One region of the Modicisalibacter sp. MOD 31.J genome, then DNA from elsewhere that is predicted to be linked to it. Evidence: predicted binding sites of a transcription regulator. Region 1 holds the regulator's gene; each other region holds the start of a gene.
The links. The regulator sigma-54, encoded in region 1, starts transcription at its own class of promoters, with help from an activator protein. The targets are predictions, from matches to a motif close to TGGCACNNNNNTTGCTNT.
Positions count from the first base shown of each region.

Region 2: the regulator sigma-54 is predicted to act here: its motif matches at 2,372-2,389, upstream of KGR00_RS11330 (P-II family nitrogen regulator).
Region 3: the regulator sigma-54 is predicted to act here: its motif matches at 2,425-2,442, upstream of speB (agmatinase).
Region 4: the regulator sigma-54 is predicted to act here: its motif matches at 1,864-1,881, upstream of glnL (nitrogen regulation protein NR(II)).

Region 1 covers NZ_JAGXFF010000001.1:1,164,655-1,168,839, reverse strand. The annotation lists gene lptC (LPS export ABC transporter periplasmic protein LptC) at 1-442, shown strand, start outside; gene lptA (lipopolysaccharide transport periplasmic protein LptA) at 451-966, shown strand; gene lptB (LPS export ABC transporter ATP-binding protein) at 999-1,724, shown strand; gene KGR00_RS05175 (RNA polymerase factor sigma-54) at 1,890-3,302, shown strand; gene raiA (ribosome-associated translation inhibitor RaiA) at 3,474-3,782, shown strand; gene ptsN (PTS IIA-like nitrogen regulatory protein PtsN) at 3,793-4,185, shown strand, end outside.
Region 2 covers NZ_JAGXFF010000003.1:148,071-152,255, forward strand. The annotation lists gene KGR00_RS11315 (sodium:calcium antiporter) at 1-96, opposite strand, end outside; gene KGR00_RS11320 (YifB family Mg chelatase-like AAA ATPase) at 203-1,726, opposite strand; gene KGR00_RS11325 (accessory factor UbiK family protein) at 1,801-2,169, opposite strand; gene KGR00_RS11330 (P-II family nitrogen regulator) at 2,429-2,767, shown strand; gene KGR00_RS11335 (ammonium transporter) at 2,792-4,045, shown strand.
Region 3 covers NZ_JAGXFF010000006.1:113,543-117,727, reverse strand. The annotation lists gene secF (protein translocase subunit SecF) at 1-826, shown strand, start outside; gene KGR00_RS20310 (sigma 54-interacting transcriptional regulator) at 892-2,292, opposite strand; gene speB (agmatinase) at 2,524-3,438, shown strand; gene KGR00_RS20300 (YjiH family protein) at 3,505-4,185, shown strand, end outside.
Region 4 covers NZ_JAGXFF010000003.1:676,946-681,130, reverse strand. The annotation lists gene glnG (nitrogen regulation protein NR(I)) at 1-698, opposite strand, end outside; gene glnL (nitrogen regulation protein NR(II)) at 786-1,826, opposite strand; gene KGR00_RS13670 (DUF4124 domain-containing protein) at 2,238-2,816, opposite strand; gene glnA (glutamate--ammonia ligase) at 3,000-4,185, opposite strand, start outside.

The DNA.
Region 1 (4,185 bases):
GCCCGACTACTACCTCGAAGACGCCGAGCTGACGCGCTTCGACAGCCAGGGCCAGGCCTACCAGCGCCTCGCCACACCGCGTCTCGAGCACACCCCGGGTGACGACGTGACCCGCCTCGACACCCCGGATGGGCGGCTCGTCGACGCCAAGGGCCGGGTCTGGTTCGCCACCGCCGACAAGGGTAGGCTGGAAACCGGCGGCAACCCGCTGATCCTGACCGGCGACGCCCAGCTCCAGACGCCCGGTGAAGGGTGGCGGATCAACAGCCAGACCCTGATCTACGATGCCGACCAGCGCCACGCCTGGAGCGACACCGAGACGGTGCTTCACAAGCACCGCCAGCGGGTCCGCGGCGAGCGCTTCGACGCCTGGATCGACACCGGCCAACTGCGCCTGGCCGGCGACGTCCACGGTTTTCACCCGCCGATCAGTCAACAGTGAGGATACCCATGCGAGCCTACCTCGCCGGACTCGGCCTGACCGCGCTGACCCTGCTCGCGCCATCGGCCATGGCGCTGGAGAGCGATGCCAGCCAACCCATCAACGTCGCCGCCGATCGCCTCGAGCTCGACGACCGCGCCGGCACCGCCGTCTACACCGGCAACGTCGACATGCAGCAGGGCAGCATGGTGCTCAAGGCCCACCGGGTCGAGATCGAACGCAACGACCAGGGCGAAGTGACCCGGGTCACCGCCACCGGCCAGCAGCAGCGCGCCTACCTCGAGCAGCGCCCGGCCCCCGATGACGAACTGGTCAAGGGCTGGGGCGACACCGTCGTCTACCATGCCGGGGCGCGCCGCGTCGAACTGATCGGCCACGCCGAGCTGCATCAGGCCAAGGACACCTTCAACGGCGCCTATGTCGAATACTATCTCGACAGTCGCAAGGTCCAGGCCCGCTCCAACGCCCAGGGCAGCCAGGACCAGCGCGTGCGCATGACCCTCACCCCCAAGTCGTCGCAATGACGAGCGCCGACAACCGAGGAGAATCGTCCGCGATGAAGACGCTCACCGCCAGCCATCTGGCCAAGAGCTACAAGAATCGCCGGGTGGTCCAGGACATCAGCCTGACCATCGGTCAGGGCAGCATCGTCGGCCTGCTGGGCCCCAACGGCGCCGGCAAGACCACCTCGTTCTACATGATCGTGGGGCTGGTGCGCGCCGACGCCGGCGAAGTGGCGATCGACGACCAGGACCTCAGCCGGGCGCCCATGCATCACCGGGCTCGCGCGGGGATCGGCTACCTCCCTCAGGAGGCCTCGATCTTCCGCAAGCTCTCGGTGGCCGACAACATCATGGCGATCCTCGAGACCCGCCGGGATCTCGACAAGGCCGCCCGCCGGACGCAGCTCGAGCACCTGCTCGAGGAGTTCCACATCGACCACATTCGCGACAACATGGGCATGAGCCTGTCCGGCGGCGAACGCCGCCGCGTGGAGATCGCCCGCTCGCTGGCCACCGAACCGGCCTTCATCCTGCTCGACGAGCCGTTCGCCGGCGTCGATCCGATCTCGGTGGGCGAGATCAAGGGCATCATCCGCCAGCTTCGCGACCGGGGCATCGGCATCCTGATCACCGATCACAACGTCCGCGAGACACTGGATATCTGCGACAAGGCCTACATCGTCGGCGACGGCCAGATCATCGCCGAGGGCGGCGCCGAGGCGATCCTCGCCAGCAAGAAGGTCCGCGAGGTCTACCTGGGCAACGAATTCCGCCTGTAGTCGCGACCGGCGCCGTCCCGCCCCTCCTGCCTCGGCGCCGCGTCCTGCAAGGCATCGCCGCTAGCCGGCCGCCGGAATAGTGGCACGGTTATTGCTTTAAGGCTTGCAAGCCTTTCGGCGTCAGGATAACGTGTCGACAAATTCTCTCGATGACGCTTCTTCGCCATGGCTATGAAACCCACGTTGCAGCTTCGGGTCGGCACCCAGTTGACCATGACGCCACAGCTGCAGCAGGCCATCCAGTTGCTGCAGCTGTCGACGCTGGACCTGCGCCAGGAGATCCAGCAGGCGCTCGAGTCCAATCCCATGCTCGAGATGGAGGAAGAGTTCGGCGAGACCACGTCCAGCGAACCGGCCGAGGATGACTGGAGCCAGGACATCCCCGACGAACTGAGCGTCGACAGCGACTGGTCCGATACCTATCAGGACCTCGCGCCGGCCGGCAGTCGCAGCGAGGATGGCCCCGACTTCGACCGCAACGCCGCCGGCGAGAGCCTTCAGGACCACCTGCTCTGGCAGCTCGACATGGCCGATCTCGACACCCGCGAGCGGCTGATCGCCGAGACCCTGATCGACGCGATCACCGCCGACGGCTATCTCGACGGCGAGCTCGACACCCTCGCCGAAGGACTTCGCGCCCAGGGCCTCGCCGGACTCCGCGCCAGCGACGTCGAGCAGGTCCTCTACCGTCTGCAACAGTTCGACCCGACCGGGGTGTTCGCCCGCGACCTGCGCGAGTGCCTGCTGCTCCAGCTCGGTACCCTGCCCGACGACACGCCGCTGCTGCCCCAGGCCAAGCGCCTGGTTCGCCAGTTCCTCGAAGCGCTCGCCGGTGACGATCGCAAGCTGCTCAAGCGGCGCCTGCGCCTCGAGGACGACCAGCTGGATTCGGTGATCGCCCTGATCCGCGCGCTCGACCCGCGCCCGGGCCAGGCCTTCGACGACAGTGCCAGCGACTACGTGATCCCCGACCTGCTCGCCCGTCGCGTACGCGACGGCTGGCGCATCGAGCTCAATCCGGAGGCGCTGCCACGGCTGCGCATCCAGCCCGACTACGCCGCCCTGATCCGCCGCGCCGACAAGAGCGACGACAATACCTTCATGAAGCAGCACCTGCAGGAGGCCCGCTGGCTGATCAAGAGCCTGTCGAGCCGCAACGACACCCTGCTCAAGGTCGGCCGCGAGATCATGACGCGCCAGCTCGACTTCCTCGAGCGCGGCGAGGAAGCCATGAAGCCCCTGATCCTCGCCGACATCGCCCAGGCCGTGGAGATGCACGAATCGACCATCTCGCGGGTGACCACCCAGAAGTTCATCCATACCCCGCGCGGCGTCTTCGAACTCAAGTACTTCTTTTCGAGCCACGTCGGCGGCGAAGGCGACGCGCACTCCAGCACCGCCATCCGCGCCCGGCTCAAGAAACTGATCGGCGAGGAGCCGCCGCGCAAGCCGCTTTCCGACAGCAAGCTGGTCGACCTGCTCGCCGAGGACGGCATCCAGGTCGCGCGACGCACCGTGGCCAAGTATCGCGAGGCCATGGGCATCCCCTCCTCCAGCGAGCGCAAGCGCCTCGCCTGAACACCGCGTCCCGCCCGGCACAGGGAAGGTGCCGCTCCCCGTCACCCCGCCGACACGCCCGCCCGCGAACGACAAATTTCACGCCTGCCTCTCGGGTAATCCCGCGGGGGTTTGCTAAGCTGCAAAAAGGGTTACAATCGAGCCACCACCCGCGGTAACAGGAGCGTGCCCATGCAAGCCAACATCACCGGCCATCACGTCGAACTGACGGATGCTCTGCGTGACTACGTCAACGAGAAACTCATGCGGCTGGAACGCCATTACGACAACATCACCACGGCCCAGGTGACGCTGTCGATCGAGAAGGAGCGTCAACAGGCCGCCTGTACCCTGCACGCCGCCGGTGCCGATCTGCACGCCGAAGCCGAGAATGCGGACATGTACGCCGCCATCGACGCGCTGGCCGACAAGCTCGACCGCCAGCTCGTCAAGCACAAGGAGAAGGCCCAGGCCCGCGCGCAAGGCGCCGGCGCCCGCTGACCCCTCCATCATGACACTGGAAGCCATCCTTCCCCCCGAGCGCACCCTGTTCGCGGTGCCCGGGGGGAGCAAGAAACGCGTACTGGAGTTCTTCAGTACCTTCATCGCGCAGAACACGCCCAGCCTCGACAGCCAGGAAGTCTTCAGCCGGCTGATCGGACGGGAACGCCTGGGCAGTACCGGCATCGGCAACGGTGTCGCCATTCCGCATGCGCGCAATCCGCACTGCAAGGCCCCGATCGCCGGCTTTCTGAAGCTCCAGGAGCCCATCGACTTCGATGCGGTCGACGGCGAGCCGGTCGATCTGATCTTCGTCCTGCTGGTTCCCGAGGAAGCGGATGACACGCACCTGGCGCTGCTCGGCCAGGTCGCCGGCATCATGAACGATGCCGACACGCGCAGT
Region 2 (4,185 bases), on a different contig from region 1:
GGTCAACCGGGTGCCGACCACGCCGATGACCAGCGAGCAGGCGACGAACAGGCCGATGCTGACGGCGAGCGGCTGGGACTCGAGAAATGCGATCATCGTCCACCCCGCGTCGACGGGCAGCGCCGTGGCAACGGATGGACGGGACAAAAGGACAGCTTCATTCAGGCCTCCCTGGCCAAAAGATGCGGGATCGACGGGGCATCTACACGGGCGGCTGCTCGGGGCCGCCGCGCAGGCGATCGAGCTGACGGTAACCGATGGCCTCCATCAGTTGGCCGCGCCCGGGGCGCGCTTCGCCGGCCAGATCGGCCAGCGTCAGTGCCACGCGCAGTACCCGGTGGTAGGCGCGCGCCGAGAGCTTCAGCCGCGTCAGCACGTCGGCCAGCCAGGCCCGCTCGGCGTCCGGCAGCGCGCAGGCGGTCTCGAGTTCGGGGCCCGGCAGTTGCGCGTTGAGGTGACCGCGCTGGCGCTGGCGTTCGCGGGCGGCGAGCACCCGCTGGCGCACCACCTTGGAACTCTCGCCGCGCGTGTTGGCGGTGAGTTGATCGGGCGGCAGCGCCGGGACCTCGACCTGCAGGTCGATACGGTCGAGCAGCGGGCCCGAGAGTCGCGCCTGGTAGCGCTGGACCTGGGCCGGTGTACACACGCAGGCCTGACGCGGATCGCCGAGGTGTCCGCAAGGGCACGGATTCATGGCGGCAACGAGCTGGAACCGCGCCGGGAAACGGCGCTGGTGGCTGGCCCGGGCGATGTGGATCTGCCCGGACTCCAGCGGCTCGCGCATCACCTCGAGCACGCTGCGATCGAACTGCGGCAGTTCATCGAGAAACAGCACGCCCTGGTGGGCCAGCGAGATCTCGCCGGGCCGCGGTCGCGAGCCGCCACCGACCAGCGCCACCCCGCTGGCGGTGTGGTGCGGCGAGCGGAATGGCCGCCGGCCCCATTCGTCGAGCAGGTCCATGCCGCACACCGAACGGATCGCCGCGACCTCCAGCGCCTCGTCCGGCGACAGCGGCGGCAGGATGCCGGGCAGACGGCTGGCCAGCATGGTCTTGCCGGTCCCCGGCGGACCGGCGAACAGCAGGTTGTGTCCGCCAGCCGCGGCCACCTCGAGGGCGCGCCGGGCCTGGTGCTGGCCGCGCACGTCGGCGAGATCGGCGCCCGGCGTCTCGGGCAGGGGCGGCGGTGAGGCCCGGTGCGCCGCGAGCGGTGCCTGGTCGAGCAGATGCGCCACCACCGCCCCCAGGTGCGCCGCCGGCCAGACCGTCAACTCGCCGGCCAGCGCCGCCTCGTCGGCATTGGTCTCGGGCAGCAACAGCCCGCGCCCCGCGGCCTTGGCCGCCAGCGCCGCCGGCAGGACGCCGGTCACCGGGCGCAACCGCCCATCGAGAGCCAGTTCCCCCAGGCATTCCAGGCCGTCCAGCGCCGCGACGGGAATCTGCTCGGAGGCCACCAGAATGCCCAGGGCGATCGGCAGGTCGAAGCGCCCGCCCTCCTTGGGCAGGTCGGCGGGCGCCATGTTGACGGTGATCCGCCGTGTGGTGGGGAAGTCGAAGCCGGCATTGAGCAGCGCGCTGCGCACCCGCTCGCGGCTCTCGCGCACCGCCGTCTCCGGCAGGCCCACCAGGGTAAGCCCCGGCAGGCCGTTGGAGAGATGCACCTCGACCAGTACTTCCGGGGCCTCCAGCCCCAGGCCGGCCCGCGTCCTGATGATGGCTAATGCCATGCCCCCTCCTCGCCCGACGACGTTGCAGACAAGGCCCAGTGATACAGATCGTTACGGCGACTGCAAGCCGAGCCTCAGCGCTCGGCGGTGTCGTCCGCGTCGTCGCGAGGCGACTGGGGCGCGGCGTCCTCGGGCTCCGGCGCCGGCGGAGCCGCGGTGTCGGCGGCCACCGCCGCCGGAGAGGCCGGCACACTGCTGTCGGCATCGAGCGAGGCCTCGAGGGTGGCGACCTGCTTCTCCAGGGCCTCGACCCGGGCCCGGGTGCGCTGCAGCACGTCCATCAGGATGTCGAAGTCCTCACGGGTCACCAGCTCCATGCGGTCGAAGGCACCGCGCATCACGTTGTGCACGTTGCGCTGGATCTCCTCGGGCGCATGGGAGGCGTCCTGGAGCCGTTCGCCAAGCTGCTGGGCGAGGCGGCTGATACGGTCGTTGCTGATCATCGTACTCTCCATGACTGGCCTTGAATGGCATCGAGTGCAGCATACGCAACGCGCCCGCGTCACGCATGCCCCATTCTGGCGCAAGGCGCCGAGCGTGGAGCACCATAACGGTGCGCTGCAGTGCAGCATACGCGCCCATCATTGCGCTCGACTGTCACGCCAACCTCCCTAGTCCTCTGTTTTTCAAAAAAAACCCGGTGGGTGGCATGGCTTGCGCTATGGAGTCATCAGGCGCAAGCCGACAACGGGAGACTTAGGGATGAAACTCATCACCGCCATTATAAAACCATTCAAGCTCGACGATGTCCGGGAGGCGCTGGCCGACAATGGCGTCCAGGGCATCACCGTCACCGAGGTCAAGGGATTCGGACGCCAGAAGGGTCATACGGAGCTCTACCGCGGCGCCGAGTACGTCGTGGACTTCCTGCCCAAGGTGAAGATCGAGATCGCTGTCGACGACGACCGTGTCGAGAGCGTGCTGGAGGCCGTGAGCAAGGCCGCCAACAGCGGCAAGATCGGCGACGGCAAGCTGTTCGTCACACCGCTCGACGACGTCATCCGGATTCGTACCGGGGAACGCGGGGCCGACGCCGTTTGAACGGCGCGGGATAGGAGATAAACAATGAATGATCAAGTCGTGGAATTGTCCTACGCGCTCGACACCTTCTACTTCCTGGTGATGGGTGCCTTGGTAATGTGGATGGCGGCCGGTTTCGCCATGCTCGAAGCGGGGCTGGTGCGCGCCAAGAACACCACCGAGATCCTCACCAAGAACATCGTGCTGTACGCCATCGCCTGTACCATGTACCTGCTGATCGGCTACCACATCATGTACTCCAGCGACAGCGGCGGCTTCCTGCCGAACCTGGGCTTCTTGCTGGGTGCCGAGAACAGCGCCGACGACGTGCTCGGCAGTGGCGGCGACGTCTATTATTCGGCACGCTCCGACTTCTTCTTCCAGGTGGTGTTCGTCGCCACCGCGATGTCGATCGTCTCCGGCGCCGTGGCCGAGCGCATGAAGCTCTGGGCCTTCATGCTCTTCGCCGTGGTCATGACCGGCTTCATCTATCCGATCCAGGGCTACTGGAAATGGGGTGGCGGCTTCCTCGACGCGGCCGGTTTCCAGGACTTCGCGGGGTCGGGCGTGGTGCACCTGTGCGGTGCCACGGCGGCACTGGCGGGCGTCCTGCTGCTCGGCGCACGCAAGGGCAAGTACGGCAAGAACGGCGCGATCTACGCCATCCCGGGCTCCAACCTGCCGCTGGCCACGCTGGGTACCTTCATCCTGTGGCTGGGCTGGTTCGGCTTCAACGGCGGCTCCGAGCTGATGGTCTCCAACGTCGGCGAGGCCAACGCGGTCGCCCAGGTCTTCGTCAACACCAATGCCGCGGCCGCCGGTGGCGTGATCGCCGCGATCATCCTGGCCAAGATCTGGTTCCGCAAGGCCGACCTGACCATGGCCCTGAACGGTGCCCTGGCCGGCCTGGTCGCCATCACCGCCGAGCCGCTGGCCCCCACCGCCCTGGGCGCCACCCTGATCGGCGCGGTCGGCGGGCTGCTGGTGGTCGCGGCCATCGTCACCCTCGACAAGCTCAAGATCGACGATCCGGTGGGTGCCATCTCCGTGCACGGCGTGGTCGGTATCTGGGGCCTGATCGCGGTGCCCTTCTCCAACGGCGACGCCAGCTTCGGCGCACAGTTGCTGGGCATCGTCTCGATCTTCGTCTGGACCTTCGTCGCCAGCCTGGTCGTCTGGGGCATCATCAAGGCGGTCATGGGCCTGCGGGTCAGCGAAGAGGAAGAGTACGAAGGGGTCGACCTGGCCGAGTGCGGCATGGAGGCCTACCCCGAATTTACCGTCAGCGGCAACAAGTAAGACCGCCGACGAACCGAGTGAGCTGGCGTGCTCCCCTGACCCCCTTCGGGGGGTCTTTTTTATTCCCTCAGCGAGCGGTGTATGCTTTACGGCAAGGCATCGACGCAATACGGGGCCGCGCCGGACGGCGCGGCGAACCC
Region 3 (4,185 bases), on a different contig from region 1:
GCTGTTCCAGCAGCTCAACCTGGGGCTCGACTTCACCGGCGGCACCCTGGTCGAGGTGCGCTACGCCACGGCCCCGGCCCTCGAGGCGGTGCGTCAGACACTGGAGAGCGCCGGCTTCAGCAACGTCTCGGTGCAGACGTTCGGCGCCCCCACCGACGTGCTGGTGCGCCTGCAGCAGGCCTTCGACCCCGGCGTCGGCAATCAGGTCACCAGCGTGCTCGCCCAGGCCGGCGGCAACGTCAGCCTGGTGCGCGCCGAGTTCGTCGGCGCCCAGGTGGGCGACCAGCTACGCGACCAGAGCGGTCTGGGCATGCTGGTGGCACTGGGCGTGGTGATGCTCTACGTGGCACTGCGCTTCCAGTACAAGTTCTCGCTGGGCGCCCTGCTCGCCCTGGTCCACGACGTGGTCATCGTGCTCGGCGTGTTCTCGCTGTTCCAGATCGACTTCGACCTGACGGTGCTGGCGGCGGTGCTGGCGGTGATCGGTTACTCGCTCAACGACACCATCATCGTCTACGACCGCATCCGCGAGAACATCCGCAAGTCGCGTACCGACGACATGGCGGCGATCTTCAACGACGCCATCAACCAGACCCTGGCGCGTACGCTCGCCACGTCCGGCACCACCCTGCTGGTGCTGCTGGCGCTGCTGCTGCTGGGCGGCGACATGATCCACAACTTCGCCCTGGCGCTGATGGTCGGCGTGGGGATCGGCACCTACTCGTCGGTCTACGTGGCCTCGGCACTGCTGATTGGCCTCAAGCTCCGCCGCGAGGACCTGATCCCGGCCAAGAAGGAGAACGCCGAGGCGGACGAACTGCCCTGAGCGACTCGCACCGCCCCCCGGCTCACGACACCCCGCTTCGGCGGGGTGTCGTCGTTTCGAACACGCTACCCGCCGCAGCGCAGGCCGTGCTTGCGCAACTTGCGCACCACGCTGGGCTGACTGATTCCCAGGCGGCGGGCGATGGCGTAGGTACTCTCGCCCGACGCGCACTGCGCGGCGAGTATCCGCCGTTCGTGGGTGGCCAGCGCCTGCCCGAGCGTTTCGCCCTCGGCCAGGCAAGCGCCCCCGACCTCGCGGCTCGGTTCCACCGCTACCCCCGGCGCCTCGGGTTCGCGATCGCCGGGGGCGCCGATCACGTCGCCCGGCGACGCCAGCCAGGCACGCTCCAGCCAGTTCTCCAGCTCGCGCACGTTGCCCGCCCACTCGTTGTCCATCAGCGTCGTCCAGGCCGTCGGGTGCAGCACCTTGGTGCGCGCATAGCGCTGGTTGAGGTGGCCCAGGCAGCGCTCGACCAGCGCCGGGATGTCCTCGCGACGCTCGCGCAGCGGCGGCAGGGTCACCGGGATGACGTTGAGCCGATAGTAGAGATCGAGCCGGAAGTCACCGCTCGCCACCCGCGCTTCCAGATCCTGGTTGGTGGCCACCACCAGGCGGAAGTCGACCCGCCGTGACTGGACATCGCCGAGGCGCGTCAGGCGGCCGTCCTGGATCACCTTGAGCAGCTTGGTCTGCATCGCCAGCGGCAACTCACCGATCTCGTCGAGAAACAGCGTGCCGCCATGGGCCATCTCCAGCACCCCCGCCTTGCCCTGACGCGCCGCGCCGCTGAAGGCACCGGGCTGGTAGCCGAACATCTCGGATTCGAACAGCGCCTCGGGAATCGCCGCGCAGTTGACGTCGATGAAGGGCCCCTCGCCGCGCTGACTCCAGCGGTGGAGCTGTCGGGCGAAGGCGGTCTTGCCCACCCCCGACTCGCCGAGCATCAGCACCGTGGCATCGGTGGGCGCCACGCGCTTGAGCAGCAAGGCGATCTCGCGCATCACCGCGCTGCGCACCTCGAGCGTGTCGAGGTCGAGCGCATCGTCCAGCGACGTGCCCGCGCCGCGCTTCAGGTGATCGCTGAAACGCTGCTGGAGCAGGCTGTACTCGTCCTGCAGCAACTGCAGGTCGGTAAGATCCATCGACCGCGAGACCACCCGCACCAGCTCGCCGTCGACGAACACCGGATAGGCTTCGGCGACGACCCGTCGGCCCGTCTCGGTCTGCTGCATCAGTTGCGCCGGCCGCCCGGTACGCAGTACCTCGAGGGTCACCGAAGGGCGCAGGACGCCGCGTTCGACCAGTTGCTGAACGGTGCTGGCGCGAAGTTCCTCGCGGCTCAGACCGTAGACGGCGGCACTGCCCGGGCTGACGTCGAGGATCCCCCCGCCGGCATCGACGATGAAGAAGTGGTCGTGGGCGGTCTCGACGATGGTATCGAGGATCGCGCGGTCGATGTCGGTCATGGCGGCTCGCTGCATCGCGGGTGATGCAACAGCGTATCAATGATTCATGAGCGTATCACCCGACGCCATCACTTGATTCAAAAACGCATCGCCCTGATCTCTAAAAGCCTTCGAAAACAGTTCATTACGAATTGGCACGCTTCCTGCTCCAGGGAAGGTGATCCACTCATTCGCGAATCAGGAGACCGCGTGAGCGACTCATCCTTCAACCAGCCGCTGGGCGGCAACGAGATGCCCCGCTTCGGCGGTCCGGCGACCATGATGCGCCTGCCCACCCAGACCGATGCCAGCGGCCTGGATGCCGCCTTCATCGGCATCCCCATGGACATCGGCACCTCCAACCGCCCGGGTACCCGCCTCGGCCCGCGCCAGATCCGCGACGAGTCGCGCATGCTGCGGCCCTACAACATGGCGACCCGCGCCGCGCCCTTCGACAGCCTGCAGGTGGCGGACCTCGGCGACGTGCCGATCAACACCTTCAACCTGCCGAAGAATCTCGACATCATCACCCGCTTCTACGACGACGTGCTGGTCCACGGCTGCGTGCCGCTGACGCTTGGCGGCGACCATACGCTGACATGGCCGATCCTGCGCGCCATCGCCGCCAGGCACGGCCCGGTGGGACTGATCCACATCGACGCCCATGCCGATGTCAACGAGCACATGTTCGGCGAGGAGGTCGCCCACGGCTGTCCGTTCCGTCGCGCCCAGGAAGAGGGGCTGCTCGACAGCGAGCGGGTCGTCCAGATCGGTCTGCGCGGCACCGGCTACGCCTCCGACGACTTCGACTGGTGTCGCGACCAGGGCTTTCGTGTGGTGACCGCCGAACAGTGCTGGTACCAGTCACTGGCACCGCTGATGGCCGAGGTCCGCGAGCGAATGGGCAACGCCCCGGTGTACATCTCCTTCGACATCGACGGCCTCGACCCCTCGGTGGCGCCGGGCACCGGCACCGTCGAAATGGGGGGACTCACCGCCGCCCAGGGCCTGGAGATCGTGCGCGGCGCGGCCGGGCTCAACGTGGTCGGCGGCGATCTGGTGGAGGTCTCGCCGCCCTACGACCCCAGCGGCAATACCGCGCTGATGGGCGCCACCCTGCTCTACGAGATGCTTTGCGTGCTGCCCGGCGTGGAACACCGCGACTGATTCGCTACGTCGCCCGGCTCCTCGAGGGTCGGGCCAACCCCATTACAAGACCAATAGAGCCCTCTCATGGCCGATTCCATCGAAACGACCCTCGCCACCCAGGCCGCGCCGCTGAGTCGCGCCGGTCTGCTGAAATTCCTGATTCCCTCGCTGCTCGGCATCGGCCTGTTCCTGGTGCCCTTCTCCACCGGCGATACCATCAATATCGGCATGGGCCTGATGGCCGACGGCCTCAAGGCGCTGCTCGGCGAGGCCCTGCCACCCATCGCCGTGGCGGTGCTGTGCCTGTCCATCGTGCTGACGCTGGTGGTCAAGCTCGCCAACCCGGGCTGGGCCCGCGAAGGCGCCCTGCACGAGCTGTTCGACGTCGCCCCGTTGTGGGTGGCCATGCGCGCCCTCGGCGCGGTCTTCGCGCTGATGACCTACTTCCAGGTCGGCCCCGAGGTGGTCACCGCGTCCTTTACCGGCGGCGTGATGCTCAATGACCTGGCCCCGGTGCTGCTGACCTTCTTCTTCTTCGCCGCCATCCTGCTGCCCTTGCTGGTCGACTTCGGCTTCATGGAATTCATCGGCAGCCTGGTGCGCACGCCCTTCCGCCGCATCTTCGGCCTGCCGGGACGCAGCGCCATCGACGCCACCGCCTCCTGGATGGGCTCGGGCACCGTGGGCGTGCTGATCACCACCCAGCAGTACGAACAGGGCTTCTACAACTGCCGCGAGGCCTCGGCAATCGCCACCAACTTCTCC
Region 4 (4,185 bases), on a different contig from region 1:
CCGTCGGCCTGTTCGAAGCGCCCGCGACGCTGCGCGGTGGCGCCGGTGAAGGCGCCCTTCTCGTGGCCGAACAGCTCGGACTCCATCAGGTCCTTGGGGATCGCCGCCATGTTCAGGGCGATGAACGGGTGCGAGCGGCGCGGGCTGTGCTGATGCAGTGCCTGGGCGACCCGCTCCTTGCCGGTCCCGGACTCGCCGTTGATCAACACGGTGATGTGCGACTGCGAGAGCCGGCCGATGGCGCGAAACACCTCCTGCATCGCCGGCGCCTCGCCGATGATCTCGGTGGTCAGGCCCTCGGGCACCGCCGCCGGCGACTGACGTTCGCGGGCATGGGCCACCGCACGGCGTACCAGGGCCAGTGCCTCGTCGACGTCGAACGGCTTGGGCAGGTATTCGAAGGCCCCGCCCTGATAGGACGCCACCGCACTGTCCAGGTCGGAATGCGCGGTCATCACGATCACCGGCAGGTCGGGGTGGCTCTCGCGGAGCCTCGCCATCAGATCGAGGCCGTCCAGCCCCGGCATGCGGATGTCGGTGAGCAGCACGTCCGGCGGGTGGCGCAACAGGCTCTCGAGCGCGGTGTCGGCGCGATCGAAACTGGTCACTTCCAGGTCCGGCTGGGCGAGGGCGCGCTCCAGCACCCATCGTATGGCACGGTCGTCGTCGACGATCACGATACGAGCGACGTCAGTCATAAAGCCCTCCAGCGGGTAGCATAGGTTCGCCTCCGGCGAATGTCGCAAGATCAGCGCGTCCGGCGCTGCGTGTGCCTGCCGCTGCCATCAGTTCGCCTCCAGCGGAATCAGCAGGCGGAATTCGGTACAGCCGGGCTGCGAGTCGCACTCGATCAGGCCCTGGTGCTGGTGGAGGATCGACTGGGCGATCGACAGCCCCAGCCCGCTACCTTCGGCGCGCCCCGAGACCATCGGGTAGAACAGCGTCTCGCGCAACGTCGCGGGGATCCCCGGGCCGTTGTCGATGATCGCCACCTCGCAGACCAGCCGGTGGCGCTCCGCCCCCAGGGTGAACTGGCGCCGCGCACGGGTGCGCAACGTCAGCCGGGGCCGGGCGACGCCGCTCTCCTCCATGGCCTGCACGGCGTTGCGCGCGACGTTGAGTACCGCCTGGATCAACTGCGACTCGTCGCCGTTGAGATCGGGCAGGCTGGGGTCGTAGTCGCGCACGTAGTCGACCCGCGAATGCTCGGCCTCGAGCAAGGCACGCACCCGCTCGAGGACCTTGTGGATGTTGAGCGGCTCGTGGCGGACCATGTGGTTGGGGCCAAGCATGCGATCGACCAGATCGCGCAGCCGGTCGGCCTCCTCGACGATCACCCGGGTGAACTCGGCGAGCTGCGGGTCGGGCAGATCGCGCTCGAGCAGTTGCGCGGCACCGCGGATGCCGCCCAGCGGGTTCTTGATCTCGTGGGCCAGCCCCCGGGAGAGCACCTTGATGGTCTCCTGGCGACTGATCAGCGCCTCCTCGCGGGAGATGCGCATCAGCCGGTCGCGGGGCTCGATCTCCAGCAGCAGCTCGTCCTCGGCGAGCGGCGTCACCGTGAAGTCGACGGTGATCGATTCACCGCCGACCAGCAGCAGGACCGCCTCGCGCTGGGTGAAGGGGTGATACTCCTCGAGCGCCTTGGCCAGCACCTCGGCCACGGCGCCGCCCTCGCCCTCCAGGCATTCCAGCCGCAGGCCCTGGACGCGGCCCTGGCTGACCGCCAGCAGCGCCTCCGCCGCGGGGTTCAACCAGCGCACGCGCAACGCGTCGTCGAGCAGGACGACCGCGGTGGTGAGATTCTCCAGCAGGCGTTGATACATGGCTCGTTCCGACATTCCGGGACTCGTTAGCTGTCGATTTGCAAAAAGCGCGCCACTCTGCGAAAGACCGTAACGACGCGAGATCCGCGCCGCCGCCGCGCGCCGTTACGCACCATTATGGTGCATCAGGTCGAACCCTGCCGCGCCAGAATGGCACGCCCGGGCAGGCGTCGTCGGCACCCGGCGGCGTTGCGGCGGTGCAGCACGAGACGGCGAAGATGGCACGACGCGCCATGCCGGAACCCTTTTCCGGCCGGCGCGGTCGCCTCAGAGGGTGTTTACAAAGTCGGCGAGCGAAGGCAAGACAAGGCGAAATCGGCCGAAAAAGCGGAGTTTACAAGGGCTAAATGAGCATTTTTAGGCCGATTTTAACGCCGTATTGTCGAGCGCAGGCATTTTGTAAACACCCTCTCAGTTGGCGGGGTTGTTGGGGTTGGCGGGCAGATTAACGCTGGCACGCTGGACGTAGAGTGTCACCGGCGCACTGCGATGACGCACCTTGCCGTCGCCATCGAGCAGTTCGGCGCGCAGGGTGTGTTCGCCGCGATCCAGGTTGGTGAGCATGAAGGCACTGGTATGCAGGGCCGACTGGCTGACGTTGCCGTCGACGAGCAGGCGGACCTTGTGGTCCGGGCGCAGGTCGGGCTCGATATCGAGCATCACCTGGACGTTGCCGGCGGCGCCGGTGGGCAGGGTCTTGCCGTCCGGCGGCGAGGCGATGCGAAAGGTGGTATAGGGCATGAACGGCTGACCGATGGCTCGCCTCGACGACGACGTCTCGCGGCTCGGGGCCGCCGACGGCGTCGACGACGGACTGGCCGAGGGCACAACGGTCAGCGGCGCCAGGTCGACGCGCTGGGCGTCGTCCACCGGCCGGTCGGTGAAGACCACGTTGCCCTGGGCATCGGTCGTGCGATAGACCGTCGCCGCCTGGGCCATGCTCCATGCCAGCCCCATCACCAAGCCCACCGCGAGTAGACGCCGCATCATCGTCCCTGCCCTCTCTGCTCATTGTCCCGCCCGTACCGGCGCCGGACGGCGATCCTCCGGCAGTGTAACGCAAAACGCAAAAGGGGCCCGCCGTGGCGAGCCCCTTCGGTGCGGCTTGCGAGCAAGCCGGCGGAAGACGACCGGCACGACCCACGATAGACCATCGCGGGCCGGCCGAGGCCCTCAGCAGCTGTAGTAGAGGTCGAATTCGACCGGGTGCGTCGCCATGCGCAGGCGCTCGACTTCCTCGTCCTTCAGCTCGATGTAGGCATCGATCATGTCGTCGGTGAACACGCCGCCTTCGGTGAGGAAGGCACGGTCGTCGTTCAGGGCTTCCAGGGCCTGATCGAGGCTGTTGGCCACGGTCGGCACCTTCTTGCCCTCTTCCGGCGGCAGGTCGTAGAGGTTCTTGTCCATCGCGTCGCCCGGATGGATCTTGTTCTTGATGCCGTCGATGCCCGCCATCAGGATGGCCGCGAACGCCAGGTAGGGGTTGGCGGTCGGGTCGGGGAAGCGGCACTCGACGCGCTTGCCTTTCGGGCTGGACGTGTACGGGATGCGGATCGACGCGGAACGGTTGCGCGCCGAGTAGGCCAGCATGACCGGCGCCTCGAAGCCCGGTACCAGACGCTTGTAGGAGTTGGTCGAAGCGTTGGTGAAGGCGTTCAGGGCACGCGCGTGCTTGATGATACCGCCGATGTAGTAGAGGGCGGTCTCGGACAGACCGGCATAGCCGTCGCCGGCGAACTGGTTCTCGCCATCCTTCCAGAAGGAAGAGTGCACGTGCATGCCGGACCCGTTGTCGCCGACCAGCGGCTTGGGCATGAAGGTCGCGGTCTTGCCGTAGGCGTGGGCGACGTTGTGCACCACGTACTTGAGCTGCTGGACCTCGTCGGCCTTCTTGACCAGGGTGTTGAACTTGACGCCGATCTCGTTCTGGCCGGCGTTGGCCACTTCGTGGTGATGCACTTCCACCGCCTGGCCGATCGCTTCCAGGGTGTTGCACATCGCGCTGCGGATATCATGGAAGCTGTCCACCGGCGGGACCGGGAAGTAACCGCCCTTGACGCGCGGACGGTGGCCCAGGTTGCCGCCTTCGACGTTGGTGGCCGAGGTCGCCCAGGCGCCTTCTTCGGAGGTGATCTTGTACATGGCGCCGTCGATGTCGGCACGCCAGTGGACCTCGTCGAAGATGAAGAACTCGGGCTCCGGACCGAAGAAGGCGGTGTCGCCCAGGCCGGTGGAGTTCAGGTAGGCCTCGGCACGCTTGGCGATGGAGCGCGGGTCACGCTCGTAACCCTGCATGGTGGCCGGCTCGATGATGTCGCAGCGCAGCACCAGGGTCGCGTCTTCGGTGAACGGGTCGAGG